2 regions of the Micromonospora sp. DT47 genome follow, and region 1 is predicted to be linked to the other one. Evidence: riboswitches for the same ligand, from Rfam matches in the RefSeq annotation. Region 1 holds a riboswitch; the other holds the start of a gene.

Region 1 (9,350 bases):
GTTCGGGCAGCTCGTCGCCGGCCGGCGGGGCGGCCGGCCGGACGGTGATGCCGTTGCTCACCCCGCGTACGCCGGTCAGCCGGCCGACCACCCGCTCGGCGGCCCGGCGCTGGTACTCCCATTCCACCTCGCCCCGGAGGGTCACCCAACCGTCGGCGACGGTCACCTGGAGGTTCTCCACCGGCACGAACGCGTCCCACTCGAGGGCCCGCTCGGCCGCTGCGGCGAGCTCCGGGTCGGTGCGCTCGGCGGACGGGGCGATCCGGACGGTCAGGTCGTTGGCGACCGCGCGGACCCGGGCCACCCGGTGCGCGGCCCGCTCGGCGGCCCACTTGGCCGCGTAGCTGTCCACCCAGCCGGTCAGGGTCACCACCCCTTCGGTGACGGTGACGCCCACCTCGGTCGGGCTCACCCGGGGATCCCAGGTCAGCTCGTCGAGCACGTCGGTCTGCAGGTCCTGATCGGTACGCGTGACGCTGATCGCCGTGGCCATGCGCTCACTCCTCCCGGGATCGGTGCGCGGGCGCGTCGCGGCCCACCAGCGGCCAGCCTGCCGCCGCCCGGGGTGAGCCACCCTCGCCCGACCCGGGTGAGCGGCGGCGGACGGGCCGGGTGACGATCTCCGGCGTCGACAAGCCGGCCCTGCTCGGGCACGATCTGGCGGTCGGGGAGGGCGGCGGACACCCCGCTGGCGGTACGCGGCGGACCGGCCGGTGGACGGGTTGGGGATCCGGCACGCCCGGCGGTGCCGGGCACGGAAAGGCCCCGGCCGACCCGTCCGTCGGCCGGGGCCCGTCCCGGTGCGTGTCGTGCGGTGGATCAGTTGTCCAGGCCGCCGACCGGGGAGTTCGGCCGGTCCACGTCGACGAACTCGATGTCGTCGGCGGCCCGGCTGTCGCGGCTGCCGGCGGCCCGCGCGGCGGTGCCGGCGGCCCAGCCGATCGCCGCGCCGACCAGCGCCGCGCTGATCAGCAGCGTCCAGGGCAGGGCCGGGCGGCGCCCGGCGAGCGCGTCGAAGGCGAGGGTCGCCCGACGCCGGGCCTCGTCCGCCGCCGAGCCGACCAGGTCGCCCGCGTCGGACAGGCCGGAGCCGCCGCCGCGCACGGACTTCGTGGCGTCGCGGACGCTGTCGCCGGCCGAACCGACCGCCGTAACCAGGTGCTGCCAGGCCTGGTCCGCGACCCGCTCGGGCTTGCTCCGGCGCTCCAGCAGATTGCTACCGAACATCGTGGTTACCTCCTCGGGGTGCCGACGTCTGCGGCCACTTCGGACTTCGACGTCTCTGCGGCGCGTCACGGTCCGCTCACCGGCCAGTGCCCAACCTGGTCGGATCGCAAACCACCGCCCTAGCGGACCACGGACACCGCGGTCGCGCGGGCGAAATCGTCGTCGCCGTCGTCGTCATCGTCGTCGTCCCCGCCGCCGAACCCGCAGGCCAGGACGAGAGCGAGCAGCGCGCCGACACCGGCCAGGCCGAGCAGTCTCCTGATCATCGATCCGTTCCTTCCGCCGTGGTGAACCATCTCTCCCGGCCGAGGCTAGGCAACCGGGGCAATCTCGCTCGGCGTGTCGGCCGGAGGCTCGCCAGGGCGGTGGGATCCGGACCGGGGTGGACGTGGCCCGCTACCCTGGGGCGGTTGGAGCGGCCGGGGTCGGCCGCGGGTGGAAACGAACGGGACCAGGAAGAACCCGCAGAGGGACGGCCCGGTCTGTCCGGATCCGCGAATTGCTCATCCCGAGGGGTGGCGACCGAGGCCGTCGGAGGAATACTGTCAGTCGCGGCCCGCGTACTGATGAGGCGCCCGTGGACGGGCGAGTGGAGGTGCTCGCGTGAGCCTGTCGATCGTGAAGACGGTTCTGCCGGGTGGTGTCATCGAAATCGCCCCGCGTGGGGAGATCGACGTCGACACCGCGTACGAGGTGCGTGAGGCGATCGCGGAGGTGCTCGCGAAGGGCCGTCCGTCCCGGATCGAGCTCAACACGCGGCTCGTCACCTTCATCGACTCGGTCGGCATCAGTGCCATGGTCGCCGGTTTCCAGACCGCCGAGGTCAGCGGCGTCAAGCTGGTGGTCACCAAGCCCAGCCGGTTCGTGCACCGGCAGCTCTGGGTCACCGGCCTGCTCGGCCTCTTCGGCGCGCCGGAGCCCTACTTCGCCGGCGCCGCCACCCCCGAGGTCCTCCCCGGCGCCTGAGCGCGCGTGGCTGACCTTGAGGAAGTACACCCGACCGGTGTCCGTCAGCGGCCGGGCGGCGTCCGGCGCGTGACGCCACGATGACCGCCCTGGCGTTGCCAGGCCCGTCCGGGTACGGCACGATCGGGCCACCGACGACGGGGTGGAGGCGCAGTGGTCCGGCGGGAGTCGTTCAGCTACACGGTGCAGGCGCGCTGCTCCCGGGCGGACGCGGTGGCGTTGCTGAGCGATCCGGCCCGGCAGGGCGAGCTGCACCCGCTGATCGTCCGGGTACGCCGGCTGCCGCCGCGGCCGGGAGCCCGGGCCAGCTACGCGATCACCGACCGGCTGGAGCTGGGGCCGCTGCGTTTCCCGGTCACCTACCAGGCCGACGTGCTGGTGGTCACCGAGGACGAGATCGTCACGGTGGCCCGCCAGCAGCCCGGCACGACGGTACGCAACCACACCCGGCTCCGGGAGGAGTCCGGGGTGCTGCGGATCGACGTGGAGATCACCCTGGCCGCGCCGGCGCCGCTGTTCGGGTACGCGTTCCGCCAGGCCCGCGCCGCGCACCTGGGGCTGGCCAGCCGGCTCGGCGCGGTGCTGGACCGGGAGGCCGACGGCGGTCCGGTCGCCGGCTGACCGGGCCCGCGCCGCTCAGCCGCGTCCGGCGGTGGTCACCGCCGCCGTCCGGCGGACCGCCACGCCCCGGCGGGTCCGCCCCCACGGCTTCCAGGTGGAGATCACGGTCATGCTGACCAGCAGGGCGGTCGAGACGGCGGGCGCGACCACCACGTCCACCCGCTCGTGCGCGGTCGCGTCCGGTGCTGCGGCGGCGCGCAGGTTCGGGGTGAGCAGGAAGAGCACCAGGCCGACCATCGCCGTGGTCAGCACCAGCTTGACCAGCACCCAGCGGTACCGGAGCAGCCCCCACGGGGTGAGCAGGGCGCTGGTCACGCCGACCAGCCAGACCAGCACGCTCAGCGGCGCGAAGAGCCAGGTGGCGAGCAGCGCCGCCGCCGGGTAGACCACCTCCGGGTCGGCCCCGCGCAGCCCGGCGACGCCGAGGGTCAGCAGGACCAGGTCGGCGCCGAGCCAGCCCAGCGAGGTCACCAGGTGCAGGGTGAGCAGGGTCTTGCGGGCGTCGGGGGAGCGTCTCCTCATGCCCCCGATGCTCGTCCGCGGGTCGCGGCCGGTCGTGGTCCGGGCGACGACATCCGCTGTACGACGAGGGGCGTACGCCGGTGGCCCGCCACGGGGGCGGGCCACCGGCGTGTCGGGTCAGTACACCGACAGGTGCACGTGGTTGGTGTGGTCGCTGGACGGGTCGCCGCCCGCCCCGCTGTACGACTTCCAACCGCTGCTGGGCAGCCAGATCTGCCGGTACCAGATCACGTAGAGCACGGCGAGCCGGTCGGCGTTGCGGATGAAGTACGCGGCCAGGTTGTTGCCGTACGTCTTGTCGCCGCCGGTGGCGTCCCCGCCGAAGCCGTCCGGCTGCGCGGCGAAGTCGCAGGCCCGCCCCTTGGGGTGCTCCCCGGAGCCGCTGGGTCGGTAGCAGGAGACGTACCGCTTGAAGCCGGCCGCCTGGGCCTGCTGGAGCGCGTTGAGCATCCGCGGGGTGATGCAGCCGTCGGCCGGGGTCGGGTCGTTGACCGTGCACGACTCCGATGGCCAGGAGCCGTCGGGGTTGCGCGGCGCCGCCTTGGCGTTCGCGGTGGAGGTGCCCCGGGTCGACCCGCCGCTGTCGGCGGTGGTGTCCGGTTTGGCGGCCGCGGCCACGGCGAGCGCCCGCTCGGCCTGCTGCTTGCGCTTGGCCATCACGGCGACCTGCTTGCGCTGCTCGACGACCTCCCGGTCGAGCGCGGCCCGGGTACGGCTGGCCTCGTCCCGGGTCCGGACGAGGTTGCGCAGTTCACGGTCCTCGTTGGCGGCGACCGTCTCCAGTGCTGCCGCCCGGTCCACGAAGCCTTCCGGGCTGCTGCTGTTGAGCAGCGCCGAGACCGGCCCGAGCCGACCCGTGCGATAGGCCAGGCCGGCGATCTCGCCGACCTTGCCGCTGCGCACGGTCAGCTCCGCCGCAACGGTCTTGAGCTGCGCGTTCAGCTCCTGCTGGCGCTTGCTGGAGCGGGCCAGCGCCGCCTTGGCGTCGAGCCAGCCCTTGCTGGCCGTGTCGAGTTGGGCCCGCAGCGCGGGGGTGCCGCCCTCATCGTCCCCGGGGGCGGCGAGTCGGGTGGTGGGTGCGGCGGCGGTGGCCGGCGTGGCCACCGGCGCGGACGACACGCCCACGGCGAGCGTCGCGACGACCGCGGCCACGAGTCGCGCGGTGGTTCGTCGTACGTGCATGCAGATGTCCTTCCGTCAGCCGCCGACCGGGTTAGCTGACGGGTTCGGGACGGAAGATCCCTACCGCTGACGCGGATGCACCCCACGAACTTGGTTCCCCGGCTCGCCCCGTTGGGCGATTAGGCGACGGCCACCGCCGGCGCCGGTGGGCGCCGCCGTGCGGAGGCCGGGGCCGAGCCTATAGGTACGGGTGTGACACTCGCCCGTTTCGTGACTCACGGTACGGGAGGGAATGCCGTTAAATTCGGCAAAATAGGTCAAGAGGGGCGCAAATCTTAAGGAGTTCCTAACTACCAGTGGGACGGCCCGCAGGCGCCCGGCGACGCGCCCGGCTCGATCTGCAGGGTGGCGTGCTCGATCTGGAAGTCCTCCTGCAGGGCGCTGCGGGCGGCGGCGAGCACCGTACCCACCTCGGCCCCGGGGGTGGTGGTCAGGTGGGCGGAGGCCACCTCCATGCCAGAGGTGAGCGTCCAGACGTGCAGGTCGTGCACCTCGGCCACGCCCGGGACGGCGGTCAGTCGGTCGTGCACCGCGGTCACCTGGAGGTGCTCCGGTGCGGCCTGGACCAGGATGCGCACCGCCGCCCGGCCCAGCCGCCAGGTGCGAGGGAGGATGAACAGGCCGATCGCCACCGCCACCGCCGGGTCGGCCCACCACCAGCCGGTGCCGGCGATCAGCAGCGCCGCGCCGATCACGCCGAGCGAGCCGAGCAGGTCGCCGACCACCTCCAGGTACGCCCCGCGCAGGTTGAGGCTCTCCTGCGCGCCCGCCCGGAGCAGGGCGAAGGCGGCGAGGTTGGCGAGCAGGCCGAGCGCCGCCACCGCCAGCATCGGGCCGGTGAGCACCTCGGGCGGGTCGCCGAACCGGCGTACCGCCTCGATCAGCACGTAGACCGCGACCCCGCTGAGCAGCACGGCGTTGGCCAGCGCGGCGAGCACCTCCAGCCGGTAGAGCCCGAAGGTGCGCTGCGGGTCGCCGTCGGCCCGCCGGGTCGCGGTGATCGCGGCGAGGGCCATCCCGATGCCGAGCACGTCGGTGAACATGTGCCCGGCGTCGGAGAGCAGGGCCAGCGAGCCGGTGCCGAAGGCGGCGACCGCCTCGACCACCATGAGCGCGGCGAGCAGCCCGAACGCCGCCCAGAGCCGGCCCCGGTGGCGCTGCGCGGCGTTCGCGACCGCGCCGCTGTGGTCATGACCTGCGCCCACGCCCACACCTTCCGTCGCCGCCGCGGACCGGGACCAATCTATGCTCACATCGCTATGTGTGCAAGTGAACGCCGGGGTGGTGGGACCTCAGCCGGCCGGCTCGACCGTGGTCAGGCGCTGGGTGGCCCGGGAGAGGGCGACGTAGAGCGTGCGCACCCCGGACGGCTCGGCCCGGATCTCACCCGGGCAGACCAGCACCACGCCGTCGTACTCCATGCCCTTGGCCTGGAGGCTGGTCACCACCTGGAGCCGGGAACCACCCCGGTCGCCCAGCCAGCCGGCCACCTCGTCCCGGCGCGGCACCGGGGTGATCACCCCGACCGTCCCCTCGACCTCGGCGAGCAGCGTCTCCACCGCCTCCACGGTCACCGGGACCAGTTCCGCCGCCGGGACGATCAGCGCGACCGGGTCGACCCCGGTGGAGCGGACCGCGGTCGGCAGCGCCAGGTCGGGGTGGAGCCGGCGGATCTCCGCCGCCGCCACCGCGAAGATCTCCGCCGAGTTGCGGTAGTTGGTGGTGAGGGTGAACCGGTGCCGGCGGCGCCGGCCCAGCGCCTGGTCCCGGGCCCGGTCCAGCTCCGTCGGGTCGCCCGACCAGGCGGTCTGCGCGGGATCGCCGACCACCGTCCAGGACGCCAGCCGGCCCCGCCGGCCGACCATCCGCCACTGCATCGGCGAGACGTCCTGCGACTCGTCCACCACCACGTGTGCAAAGTCGCGGTAGTCCTCCGGGCGCTCGCGGTCCGCCGCCCGGGCGGCGCGCTGCCGGTCCGCGAAGGTGCTCAGCTCCCGGACCCCGCCGGCGAGCTGGTACGGGTCGCGCCTCTGCTTCGCCCGGCGCACCGGCTTGCCCATCATCGCGTCCAACTCGTCGAGCAGGGCGATGTCGGCCACCGTGAGCCCCTCGGTGTCCAGCGTCCGGTACGCCACGCCGAGCAGCGCGATCTCCGCGCGGGACAGCATCCCCCCGGCGTACCGGTGCAGGCGCTCCGGGCGGGCCAGCCAGCCCAGCACGTGCCGGGGGTGCAGCCGGGGCCACCACGCCTTGAGGAACTCCCGGAACTCGGGCCTCTCGATGATCTCGTCCTCGAAGGCGCGCTGCTCCGGTAGGCGCGCGCCGGTCAGCCGGCGGGCCTGCGCGTAGAGCGCGGCGAGCACCCCGTCGAAGGCGGCCCGGCGCACCTCGTTGCGGCGGGCGCCCCGGGACAGCGTCCGGTCCCGGATGCCGTCCAGCTCCCGGCGCTCCAGCCGCAGCAGGGTGCCCCGGTACAGCAGGCGCAGCTCGTCCGGGCTGTCCGGCACCGCGTCCCGCACCGCGCGCTCCAGCACCCGGCGCATCCGCAGCGAGCCCTTCACCGCCGCCACCTCGGGCGGGTCGGTCCGGTTCGCCGACATGCCCGGGAAGAGCGAGCCGAGCGAGTGCAGGGTGGCGGTCTCCTCGCCGAGCGAGGGGAGCACCGAGGCGATGTACTCCACGAAGACCGAGGACGGGCCAACCACCAGGATCCCGCCGCCGGCGTACCGGCTGCGGTCGGAGTAGAGCAGGTACGCGGCACGGTGCAGGGCGACCGCCGTCTTGCCCGTGCCCGGGCCGCCGGAGACGATCGTGACCCCCGAGGCGGGGGAGCGGATCGCCTCGTCCTGCTCCCGCTGGATGGTGGCGATGATGTCCCGCATACCCCGCCCGGTGGCCCGGGAGAGGGTGGCCAGCAGCGCACCGTCGCCGACCACTGCCAGGTCCGGCGGTGCCGACTCCGGGTCGAGCAGGTCGTCCTCGATCCGGGTCACCTTCTCCGCCGAGGAGCTGATCGTGCGCCGCCGGACCACGCCCAGCGGCTCCGTCGGGGTGGCCCGGTAGAACGCGGCGGCGGCCGGCGCGCGCCAGTCGACCACCAGGGTCTCGGCGTCCTCGCCGCGGACCCCGAGCCGCCCGACGTGCAGCACCTGCCGGTCGCGCAGGTCCAGCCGGCCGAAGACCAGCCCCTCGTGCTCGGCGTCCAGCACGTGCCGGCGCCGGGCGGCGTGGAAGACCATCGCGTCCCGTTCGACCAGCGCTCCGAAATTGCCGACCCGGGCCTGCCGGTAGCCGTCCCGCTCGGCGCGGGCCGCCGCGCGGCGGAGTTCGGCGAGGCGGGCGTACACCCGGTCGAGATGCCGCTGCTCGACGGCGATCTCCTGCTCCAGGGTGGTCTGGTCGGTCAACGTACGGGCTCCTGTGCGGCGACGGGTGGCCGGACGCGGACGCGCCGGGCGGAGAATGAGGGTACGGGCAGCGTACGGGCACCCGTCGAGGCCGGGTCGCGACCCGCGACGTCGGCCACCCGCCCGGTGCCGCTCAGCGCGCCGACGTCGCCTCCGGGGCCCCGGTCAGCACCCGGTGCAGCACCCCGGCGAGGGCGGCGTTCACCTCGTCCGGCCGTTCCATCATCAGCATGTGCCCGGCCCCCGGGCAGACGGTCAGCTCGGTGACCGGCAGCGCGGCCGCGATCGACTCGGCGCACGGCGGCGGGGTGAGCCGGTCCCGGTCGCCGACCAGCGCCGCCGCCGGCAGGTGCGCCAGCGCGGCCAGGGTCTCCAGCCGGTGCTGGGCGCCGATCGAGGCGCGGAACCCACCGATCGAGCGCAGCGAGGCCCGGGCCACCGCCGAGGTGACCAGCCGGATGTCGGACGGGTCGCAGCGGTCGCCGAAGAGCATCCAGCGGATGCTCGGCTGGAGGGCGCGCAGCAACGCCCGGGGCGGCCGCCACGCGCCGCACCGGGCCAGCACCCCGGCGCCGGTGGTCTCGGCGAGCCGGATCAGCCGGGCGATGCGCGGCGACAGGCCGTAGGCGGTGTGCGTGTGCCCCTCGGCGGTGGTGGAGACGAAGACCAGCCCGGCCGTCCGGGCGGCGAAGTGCTCCGGGTGGCGGTGGGCGTACTCCATGACGGTCATCCCGCCCATCGAGTGCCCGACGAGCACCACCGGGCCGGTCGGGGACACCTCGTCCAGCACGGCGACGAGGTCGTCACCGAGCTGGGCCAGGGTCGCCGTGCGCAGCGCCATGCAGCTGGACCGGCCGTGGCCGCGGGCGTCGTAGGTGACCACCCGGACCGAGTCGCCGAAGCGATCCCGCAGCCCGGCCAGCTGCCGGTGCCAGGCCCGCCCGTCCAGCGTCCAGCCGTGCAGCAGGACCGCGGTGACCGCCGCGTCCACCGGCCCGGTCACCTCGACGTGCAGGCGTACGTCGTCGGGAAGACGTACCTCGAGTCGTTCCGGCATCGCCACCTCCCCGGGCCGCCCGTCCCTCCGCCGGGTTGACCCGGCGGCAACACCGGCTACCCGTCATGACACCACGCCAACCGTGGTGGTGAGAAGATTCGCAACCCGGCCCCGCGAGGTCGGATCGGTGACCAGGCTGGGGGCATGTCGTCGCCGAGTCGTCCGCCGGCCACCGGGGCCGGACGCACGCCGCGGTCCGCCCTGGCCGAGCTGCTCGCCGGCAACCGGCGCTTCGTCAGCGGCCGGCCGGTGCACGGGCACGACGTCACCGCCGCGGCGGCCGTCGCCTCCGGCGACCAGCAGCCGTACGCGGTGCTGCTGGGCTGCATCGACTCCCGGGTCCCGCTGGAGGCGATCTTCGACCAGAC
Region 2 (9,350 bases), on a different contig from region 1:
GGACCACCAGCCTCCCGGAGCGGCGCTACCTGGAGCTGCGGGCGGCCGGGCTGGGCGAGGCCCGACCGTCACGCACCTGACCTACCGGGTGCTCCGCTGACCTGCCGTCCGCCCCGGACGGTGGGCGTCAGACGTGGCAGTCGCGGGTCAGCCGCTGTGGGATGTCGACGAAGCTGGTCTGCATCCACTTCGCCGGGCTGGTCGCCTCGGCGCCCGCGTCGAGCCGCCCCGCGACGTCGGTCAACAGTCTCCTGATCCGTGGGTCCTCGGCCTTCGCGCCCTCGTCGCGCACGTCGTCGGCGAGCCGAGCCAGGCTGCCATTGAGCTGGCCGTTGAGCTGTTCCGGGGTCAGCTCCCGCTCGGTGGCCGCCGACGAGTCGACGGCGATCCTCCGGCTGCCGTCGATGATCAGCTGGTCGACCGCCCGGCAGACGGCGGCGGTGTTGGCCGCGGTACCCACGGACGGGGAGGCGCTCGCGGTGGGCGCGACGAGGACCGTCGGCGTGGCGCCGGCCGTGGGCGTGCCACCAGTGGTGGCGGGGACGCTCTGCGGCTGGTCGTCCCCGGCGTTCTGGCATCCGGCTGCGAGGGCGGCCAGGGTCACCAGGGCGAGGGTGCTGGCGGAGCTGCGGAACATCGGCTTCCCCGTTCGGTTGTCGGCCGTCCGGCGGGGACGGCGTACGTCGGCGTGGAGCGAGGCCCGGTCGCATCAGCCGCGCGACACCGGTCGTGGCGCGACCGGCCGATCACGAGCCGCTCGGCGGCCACCGGGCCGGCCGGCTGGCATGGCAGGTGAGCCGGTGATGCCGCAGAGGCATATTCATGACTCTGAGTCATATCGCCCGTCGAGACCTTGCCCCGACGACGGTCACTCTCCGCTGTCCGCGCGGCGGCACCGGCACCTACCGGCCGCGCCGTGCGGCGGAGGTGGCGACCCGACGCGCAGCACGCCGGGCCGACGAGTGTCGGCCCGGCGTCGCGGAAAGCGTTCGTCAGCTCTTGAAGGCGTCCTTGATCTTCTCGCCAGCCTGCTTGAGGTTGGCGTCCGCCTGGTCGTTGCGGCCCTCGGCCTCGAGGCGCTCGTTGTCGGTCGCCCGGCCGACGCCTTCCTTGACCTTGCCGGTGGTGTTCTCGGACGCGTTGTCGATCTTGTCGTCGATACCCATGCGAACCTCCAAGTAGCAGTTCATCCGACGTCCTGGATGTACCCCACCGTCCGATCGGGAAACTCGCTCCACGGACGGGTGATCACCGACGGTCACCGAGTGCGCGGCCGACCACAGTGGCGCCCCGCGTACCCCCGGAGAGCACGACGGCGCCGCCGGGCCTCGCGGACGGGGACCGGCGGCGCGCGTCGCGACTCAGGCGACCGGGCGGAACCCCCGCAGCCGCAGGCTGTTCGCGACCACGAAGACCGACGAGAAGGCCATCGCGGCCCCGGCGATCATCGGGTTGAGCAGGCCGGCGGCGGCCAGCGGCAGGGCGGCCACATTGTAGGCGAAGGCCCAGAACAGGTTGCCCCTGATGATGCCGAGGGTGCGCCGGGAGAGCCGGATGGCGTCGACCGCCGCGGTCAGGTCGCCGCGGACCAGGGTGAGGTCGGACGCCTCGATCGCCACGTCGGTGCCGGTGCCCATGGCCAGGCCCAGGTCGGCCTGGGCGAGGGCGGCGGCGTCGTTGATCCCGTCGCCGACCATGGCCACGGTCCGCCCCTCGGCCTGGAGCCGCTTGACCACGTCCACCTTGTCGGCCGGCAGCACCTCGGCGATCACCTCGTCGATGCCGACCTCGGCCGCCACCGCCTTCGCGACCGTGGCGTTGTCGCCGGTGAGCAGGATCGGGGTCAGGCCCAGCCCGCGCAGCCCGGCGATCGCGGCCCGGCTGGTCGGCTTGACCACGTCGGCCACCGCCAGGACGCCCCGCGCCCGGCCGTCCCAGCCGGCCACCACCGCCGTCCGGCCGGTGGCCTCCGCGTCGGTCGCCGTCCGCGCCACCTCCTCCGGTACGTCCAGACCCCGCTCCCGCAGCAGCCGCAGCCGCCCGACCATCAGCTCCCGGCCGTCCACCGTGCCGGTGACGCCGAGCCCCTCGACGTTGGCGAACCCGGTGACCGCCGGCAGGATGCCCGCCTCGGCGGCACCCGCCGCGACCGCCCGGGCGATCGGGTGCTCGGAGCCGGCCTCCAGCGCACCGGCGAGCCGGAGCAGCTCGGCGCGGTCCTCACCGGCGGCGGGGAGCACGTCGACCAGGGTCATCCGGCCGGTGGTGACGGTGCCGGTCTTGTCCAGCACCACGGTGTCGACCTGGCGGGTGGACTCCAGCACCTCCGGCCCCTTGATCAGGATGCCGAGCTGGGCACCCCGCCCGGTGCCGACCAGCAGCGCCGTCGGGGTGGCCAGGCCGAGCGCGCAGGGGCAGGCGATGATCAGTACGGCCACCGCGGCGGTGAACGCGGCGGTCGGCCCCGCCCCGGTGCCGAGCCACCAGCCCAGCGTGCCGGCGGCCAGGGCGATCACGATCGGCACGAACACGCCGGAGATCCGGTCGGCCAGCCGCTGCACGGCCGCCTTGCCGGTCTGCGCCTCCTCGACCAGCTTCGCCATCTGGGCGAGCTGGGTGTCCGCGCCGACCCGGGTGGCGGTGACCACCAGCCGGCCGCCGGCGTTCACGGTCGCGCCGACCACGGTGTCGCCCGGACCGACCTCGACCGGCACCGACTCGCCGGTGAGCATGCTGGCGTCCACCGCCGAGGTGCCCTCGTCGACCACGCCGTCGGTGGCGATCTTCTCGCCGGGCCGGACCACGAACCGGTCCCCCACCGCGAGCTGGTCGACCGGGATCCGGGTCTCCGTGCCGCCGCGCAGCACCGCGACGTCCTTGGCGCCCAACTCCAGCAGGGCGCGCAGGGCGGCGCCGGCGGTCCGCTTGGAGCGGGCCTCGAAATACCGGCCGGCCAGGATGAAGACGGTCACCCCGGCCGCCGCCTCCAGGTAGATGTTGCCGGCGCCGTCGGTGCGGGTGATGTCGAGACGGAACGGGTGGGTCATCCCGGGCATCCCGGCGTCGCCGAGGAAGAGCGCCCAGAGCGACCAGCCGAACGCGGCCAGGGTGCCGAGCGACACCAGCGTGTCCATGGTCGCGGCGCCGTGCCGCAGGTTGATCCAGGCGGCCCGGTGGAACGGCAGCCCGCCGTAAACGACGACCGGGGCGGCCAGCGTGAGCGAGAGCCACTGCCAGTAGGTGAACTGCCAGGCCGGGACCATCGCCAGCACGATCACCGGCACGGTCAGCGCGACCGAGACCCACAGCCGGGTACGCAGGCCGCGCAGCTCGTCCACCGGCTCGCCGGTCGGCTCCGCCCCGGACGGGGCGGGCGGCGGCGGGAGGACGGCGGTGTAGCCGGTCTTCTCCACCGTGGCGATCAACTCGTCCGGGGTGACCTCCTCGGCGTACTGGACGGTGGCCTTCTCGGTGGCGTAGTTGACCGTCGCGGTCACGCCCGCCATCCGGTTGAGCTTCTTCTCGATTCGGGCGGCGCAGGACGCGCAGGTCATGCCGCCGATCGCGAGTTCGATCCGATTCGGCGCGACCGGCAGGGACTTCGCGGTGGATGTCATCGCCGCACCTCCTGTCAGTTGTGCCCGTGACCGGGGGCGCCGTGGCCGGCGGTCGGGGTGGGTGTCGGGCCGCCCGTGGCGGTCGGCGTGCCGCCGGTGGTGGCGGTGCCGGCGGCCGGGGCGGTGGCGCCGGCCAGCACGGTGAACTCCGCGGTGTGCACCGCCCCGCCGTGCCGGAAGTCCAGGTAGAGCCGGTAGGCGCCGGCGGACGGCACCTCGGCGGAGAAGGTCACCGCCGGCCCGGCCGGGGTCCGCCCGTCGCCGGGCGCGCCCTCCGGGTGCACGTGCAGGTACGCCAGGTCACCCTGGCGCAGCGCCACCAGGTGACCGTACGCCCCGAGGTAGGGCTCCAGGTCGGTGACCGGCCGGCCGTCCCGGCTGACGGTCAGGGTGAGCGGGCTGGTGCGCCCCGGCTGCGGCGTCCCGCTGAGGGTGACCGTGTAGCCGTCGACCGTGGTCCTGGTCGCGGGCGCCGGCAGCGGCCGGGGCGCCAGCGGGCCGGGGACGGTCACGTCGACCCCGAGGGTGAGCGGCTCCCCGCCCGACGGGGTGAAGTCGGCGAAGGCCCGCCACACGCCCGGCCCACCGAGCGGCGAGTCGACCCGCCAGGTGCCGTCGGCGCCCAGCTCGGGGTGGACGTGCCGGAAGCCGGACAGGTCCCGCCGGGCGACGATCAGGTGCATCCGCTTGTCGTGCGCCACGTCGTAGCGGGTCACCGGCGCGCCGTCGGGACCGGTGACCCGGAAGGCGAACTGCCCGGTCGGGGCGGCCACCGGTTGCAGGGTGTAGCCGCGGTCGGAGACGAGCAGGCCGCCGGGCAGGTGCGCCGTGGCCGTGCCGTCGTGGCCGCCGGAGTCGTCGGCGTCGTGGCCGGCGCCGGCGGAGTCGTGACGGGTGTCGGCGGCCGGGGTGACGGGGCCGGCCAGGTGGCCAACCCCGTACGCCGCGCCGAACACCGCCGCGAGGCCGAGGGCGAAGCCGCTCAGCCTGGTAGCCGTGTTCATCGTGGTACCTCGGTTTCGTCGGTGACCCGTCCCGCCCCGACGAGGTCGTAGCCGGCCTCGTCGACCGCGGCGCGCACGGAGTCGGTGTCCAACGGGCTCTGGCTGGTGACGGTGGCCCGGCCGGTGGCCAGGTCGACCTCGACGCCGGTGACGCCCTCGATCGCGCCGACCTCGGCGCTCACCGAGTTGACGCAGTGCCCGCAGGTCATGCCCTGCACCTGGTACGTGGTGGTGACCATGGCAGTTCTCCTCCCAGCTCCGATGCTATACCCCCCAGGGGTAGCTTGCCCGGAGACCGTAGCATACCCCCCGGGGGTAGGCTATCCTTGTCGCCATGACCACACCGAGCACCCCGACCCGGGGTTACACCGCCAGCAAGGACCAACTGCTCGCGCGGCTGCGCCGCGTCGAGGGCCAGGTCCGCGGCATCGAGAAGATGGTCGACGACGACCGGTACTGCATCGACGTGCTCACCCAGATCTCCGCGATCCAGGCCGCCCTGGACAAGGTCGCCCTCGGGCTGCTGGACGGGCACGCCCGGCACTGCATGCGGGAGGGGGCGGCCGAGGGCCGCGCCGACGAGATGGCCGGCGAGATGATGGCCGCCGTCGGCCGCCTGATGAAGCGCGGCTGACCCGGACACCCGGTCGGCGAGCCGGGCGGACCAGCGGCCGGGATGGCTACCATTCTCCAACGATGACCCTCCGTCCACCGCCATCGCCGCCCGCGCACCGCGCCGGGGGCCGGCTCCCGTGGGCGGCGTCCCGGTCGTGCTGCGCGCGGGCGTGCCGCCTTCCGGGCCACCGCGCCGTCCGCCCGCCGTACGTGACGACGCCGGCACCCCGGGTCGACGCCCGGGCCCGTGTCCCGGTCCGGCCGTGCCGCCGGTGAACCGACCAGCCGGCTGACACGTACCCTGCCCCGGATCGTCAGGAGACTCACCATGGGCGCCGACCACACCCGTCCCGCTCCGTCCACCCCGCGCCGGGTGCGACGGATCCTCGTCGCGACGGTGGTCCCGCTGTTCGTCATCACGGTGATCGCCGCGCTGGTGCTCTGGCCGCAGGACACCCGGGAGCCGGACGGCGGGGGTGACGTGCCGCGCTACCACGGCACGGTGACCCGGGTGGTGAACGAGCCCTGCCCGCCCACGCCGGAGGTCCCCGAGGGGGCGCCGGGGGTGGCCGGTGGGCCGTGCGGCACGGTGACCGTCAAGGTCGAGCAGGGGCCGGACGCCGGGAAGCAGGTGGAGACCCCGATGCCGTCCGGGCCGGGCGCGCCCACCGTGGCGGTGCACGACGAGATCGTGCTGGTCAAGCTTTCCGACCCGGCGGACCCGACGGCCAGCAGCTGGAACATCGCCGAGCACCAGCGGGGCAAGCCGCTGGTCTGGCTGGTGGCGCTCTTCGCGGCGGCGATCGTGGCGTTCGGGCGGCTGCGCGGGCTGGCGGCGCTGGCCGGCCTGGCCGCCAGCTTCGCCATCCTGCTGGCCTTCGTGGTGCCCGGCATCTCCGCCGGCGGCTCACCGCTGCTGATCGCGATCACCGGTTCGGCGCTGATCATGTTCGTGGTGCTGTACCTCACCCACGGGGTCACCGCGCAAACCTCGGTCGCGGTGCTCGGCACGCTCGGCAGCCTGGTGCTGACCGGGATCCTCGGCACGCTGGCCACCGCCGCCACCCACCTGACCGGGTACGGCAGCGAGGAGGCCACCACGCTGTCGATGTACCAGCGCGACGTCGACCTGCACGGCCTGCTGCTGGCCGGCATCATCATCGGCTCGCTGGGCGTCCTCGACGACGTCACCGTCACCCAGGCGGCCACCGTCACCGAGCTGGCCCACGCCAACCCCGGGCTGTCCCGGTTGCAGCTCTACCGGGCCGCCACCCGGGTCGGCCGGGCGCACATCGCGTCCACGGTCAACACCATCGTGCTGGCGTACGCCGGCGCCTCGCTGCCGCTGCTGCTCCTGCTGACCGCCGACAGTCGGCCGGTGAGCCAGATCCTCACCAGCGAGTTCCTGGCCCAGGAGATCGTCCGCAGCGCGGTGGCGACGCTCGGCCTGGTGGCGGCCGTGCCGCTGACCACCGGCCTGGCCGCGCTGGTCACCACCGCCGGACGCGGACCCGCCCCCGACTCGGCGCCGCCGGACGGCCCGGCGCCCACGCCCCGCCCCCCGGTCGACCGTGCCGCGGCGCTGGAGGCGCTCAGCGCGCCGCGGCACGGCCGCACGTCCACCCCGGCCCCCGCTCGGTGGCCCGACCCGGAAAGGAACACGGACACGGCATGGTGACACTCCGCTGCGTGACCGCCCGCGGCGCGGAGGCTGATAACCGCGTCACTGATCACGCACCGCCATTGCGAAATAACGCGTTTAGTCGGGTTCTGGACGTAGATCCCTGGTACTCCTCTCGGGTAACCTCGCTGCCGGTCACCGCCGAAGGCGCGCAGCGGCGCCTGCGGTGCCACCGCCCAATCGCCGCACGGCGAGCCGGGGAACCAGGTATCTGGGGTGAATCCGCGACAGCGGTAGGGGCCACTTCCGTCCCGAACCCGTCAGCTAACTCGGTCGGCGGTCGAGGGAAGGGAACACTGTGACGGCACCCCTGCGCCGCTGGTTGACACCGGTGGTGGCCGTGCTCGCCGCCCTGGCGATCGTCGCCGGGCCGGCCCCCGCGATAGCCGCGCCCTCCACCCCGACCCCGTCGGGGCACGAGGAGGACGGGGAGCCCAAGCTGCTCACCGACGTCATCGAGCTGCGCAACCGCGAGTACTCCAAGGCGAAGTCGCAGCTGGAGAAGTCGAAGAAGCGTCAACGGCAGCTCGCACTCGAGGTACGCCGCGCCCAGGACGAGCTGGAGGCGCTGCGGCCGCGGGTGGGCCAGATCGCGGCGCAGTCCTACCGGACCGGCCGGATCGGCGCGGTGGCGATGCTGCTGGAGAGCGGTGACCCCGACTCGTTCGTCAAGCGCGCCTCCGCCCTTGACGAGCTGAACATGGTCAACGCGCAGAAGCTCAGCGGGATCACCGCCGCCAAGAACCGCGCGGAACAGGCCAAGCTGGCGCTCGACGGCGAGGTGCGCGAGCAGCAGCGGCTCACCAACGACATGGCCCGGGAGAGTCGGGAGGCGGAGAAGGCCCTCGCGCTGGTCGGCGGCGAGGGCTTCACCGGCGGCCTGGTCAACGCGACGTCACCGGTCGCCCGGATCGGGCCGGGCCGGACGGCGGACGGCGACTGGCGTCCCGAGTACCGTACCGAGAACGACCCGACCACCTCGGGCCTGATCACGCCGCGCACACTGCACGCCTACAACGAGGTCCGCCGGGCGGGCTTCAAGCGCTTCGCCGGCTGCTACCGGTCGGGCGGGCCGTGGGAGCACCCGAAGGGCAAGGCCTGCGACTGGTCGCTGCAGAGGAGCGGTTTCGCTCCCTGGTACAACAACGACACCCGGATGTACGGCAACAACCTCGCCGCGTTCCTGATCCGCAACGCGGACCGGCTGGGCATCTACTACGTCATCTGGAACCGGCAGATCTGGTTCCCGGCGACCGGGTGGAGGTCGTACAGCGGGCCGTCGAACCATACCGACCACGTACACATGTCGATGCTCTGACGACGCCGCCGCGTACCACCGAGGGCCGTCCCGCCGAGTGCGGGGCGGCCCTCGTCGCGTACCCGGGGGCGGGTCAGCCGGCGACGGCGGAGGCGCGGCCGTCGGGACCCGGCTGGGCCGGCACCGCGGTGGCGGGTCCGCCGGCCGGCACCGCGGCCACCGTCCGCACCTCACCGGCGGTGAGCCGGTACGACATGCCGACCACCGCGCACCGCCCGGCGGCCACCTCGGCGGCCAGCATCGCGGAGTTGCCGAGCAGGGCCTCGACGGTGTACGCGATATGGATGTCGACGATGCCGTCGATGTCGTCGACGCCCTCGGCGGCCGCCCGCCGCAGGCTCGGCCAGACCGCGTCCACCACCGCCCGGAGATGGCCGGCCGGCGGCGTACCGGTACGGGCGGCGTCCCGGGCGGCCTGCACCGCGCCGCAGGCGTCGTGCCCCAGCACCACCACCAGGGGCGTGCCGAGGACGGTCACCGCGTACTCGACGCTGCCCAGCACCTCGGGGCCGGCGGTGTGCCCGGCGGTCCGGACCACGAAGAGGTCGCCGAGACCCCGGTCGAAGATGATCTCCGCGGCGAGCCGGGAGTCCGAGCAGCCGACGATCACCGCGAACGGGTGCTGCGCGTCGGCGACCGCGGTCCGGTGGCCGGCGTCCTGATTGGGGTGGCGTGGGGCGCCGGTGACGAAGCGCCGGTTTCCGGCGTGCAGTTCGGCGAGCGCCTGGGTCGGAGTGGTCGGGGCCATTGCCTCACCTCGGTCCGCGATCGGCCTGGTCAACCCGGCCGGCGACGGAGGCGGCCGCCGTCCCACCGTCACACGCAGCGGAAGATACGTCAAGATTTACGTGATATAGATTTCATGCTTTCCGCTGGTATCACCCGGCTAAGCCGGACAGGCCGGACGATGCGCGGAGGCCAGGGCCGAAAACCCGAAGGCCGGGCCATACCATGGCGGGCATGGCGACTACAGCGAACGAGAACGGGAGTACCAGGAACTGGACGTTCCTCACCAACCATGGGCACGTGCTGCTCGCCATCGCCCGCAATCCCACCGCCCGGCTGCGCGACGTCGCCGAAGAGGTGGGGGTGACCGAACGGGCCGCCCAGGCGAT

What was found. A riboswitch is a leader RNA that binds a small molecule or an ion and turns the genes downstream of it on or off. The one in region 1 is predicted to bind cyclic di-AMP.
Positions count from the first base shown of each region.
Region 2: linked by a shared signal. The riboswitch ahead of ACLQ2U_RS00300 (coiled-coil domain-containing protein) and the one ahead of ACLQ2U_RS20465 (coiled-coil domain-containing protein) in region 1 are both predicted to bind cyclic di-AMP.

Region 1 is NZ_JBNCLC010000013.1:91,987-101,336, forward strand. It holds gene ACLQ2U_RS20435 (BON domain-containing protein) at 1-493, opposite strand, end outside; gene ACLQ2U_RS20440 (hypothetical protein) at 820-1,227, opposite strand; gene ACLQ2U_RS20445 (hypothetical protein) at 1,347-1,493, opposite strand; gene ACLQ2U_RS20450 (STAS domain-containing protein) at 1,831-2,193, shown strand; gene ACLQ2U_RS20455 (SRPBCC family protein) at 2,347-2,814, shown strand; gene ACLQ2U_RS20460 (hypothetical protein) at 2,830-3,336, opposite strand; gene ACLQ2U_RS20465 (coiled-coil domain-containing protein) at 3,454-4,518, opposite strand; cyclic di-AMP (ydaO/yuaA leader) riboswitch at 4,523-4,654, opposite strand; gene ACLQ2U_RS20470 (cation diffusion facilitator family transporter) at 4,809-5,723, opposite strand; gene ACLQ2U_RS20475 (HelD family protein) at 5,811-7,925, opposite strand; gene ACLQ2U_RS20480 (alpha/beta fold hydrolase) at 8,059-8,982, opposite strand; gene ACLQ2U_RS20485 (carbonic anhydrase) at 9,127-9,350, shown strand, end outside.
Region 2 is NZ_JBNCLC010000001.1:48,224-57,573, forward strand. It holds gene ACLQ2U_RS00260 (RNA polymerase sigma factor) at 1-80, shown strand, start outside; gene ACLQ2U_RS00265 (hypothetical protein) at 128-637, opposite strand; gene ACLQ2U_RS00270 (CsbD family protein) at 993-1,166, opposite strand; gene ACLQ2U_RS00275 (heavy metal translocating P-type ATPase) at 1,362-3,617, opposite strand; gene ACLQ2U_RS00280 (hypothetical protein) at 3,632-4,621, opposite strand; gene ACLQ2U_RS00285 (heavy-metal-associated domain-containing protein) at 4,618-4,860, opposite strand; gene ACLQ2U_RS00290 (metal-sensitive transcriptional regulator) at 4,956-5,255, shown strand; gene ACLQ2U_RS00295 (YibE/F family protein) at 5,565-6,914, shown strand; cyclic di-AMP (ydaO/yuaA leader) riboswitch at 7,081-7,211, shown strand; gene ACLQ2U_RS00300 (coiled-coil domain-containing protein) at 7,216-8,235, shown strand; gene ACLQ2U_RS00305 (carbonic anhydrase) at 8,309-8,983, opposite strand; gene ACLQ2U_RS00310 (helix-turn-helix transcriptional regulator) at 9,187-9,350, shown strand, end outside.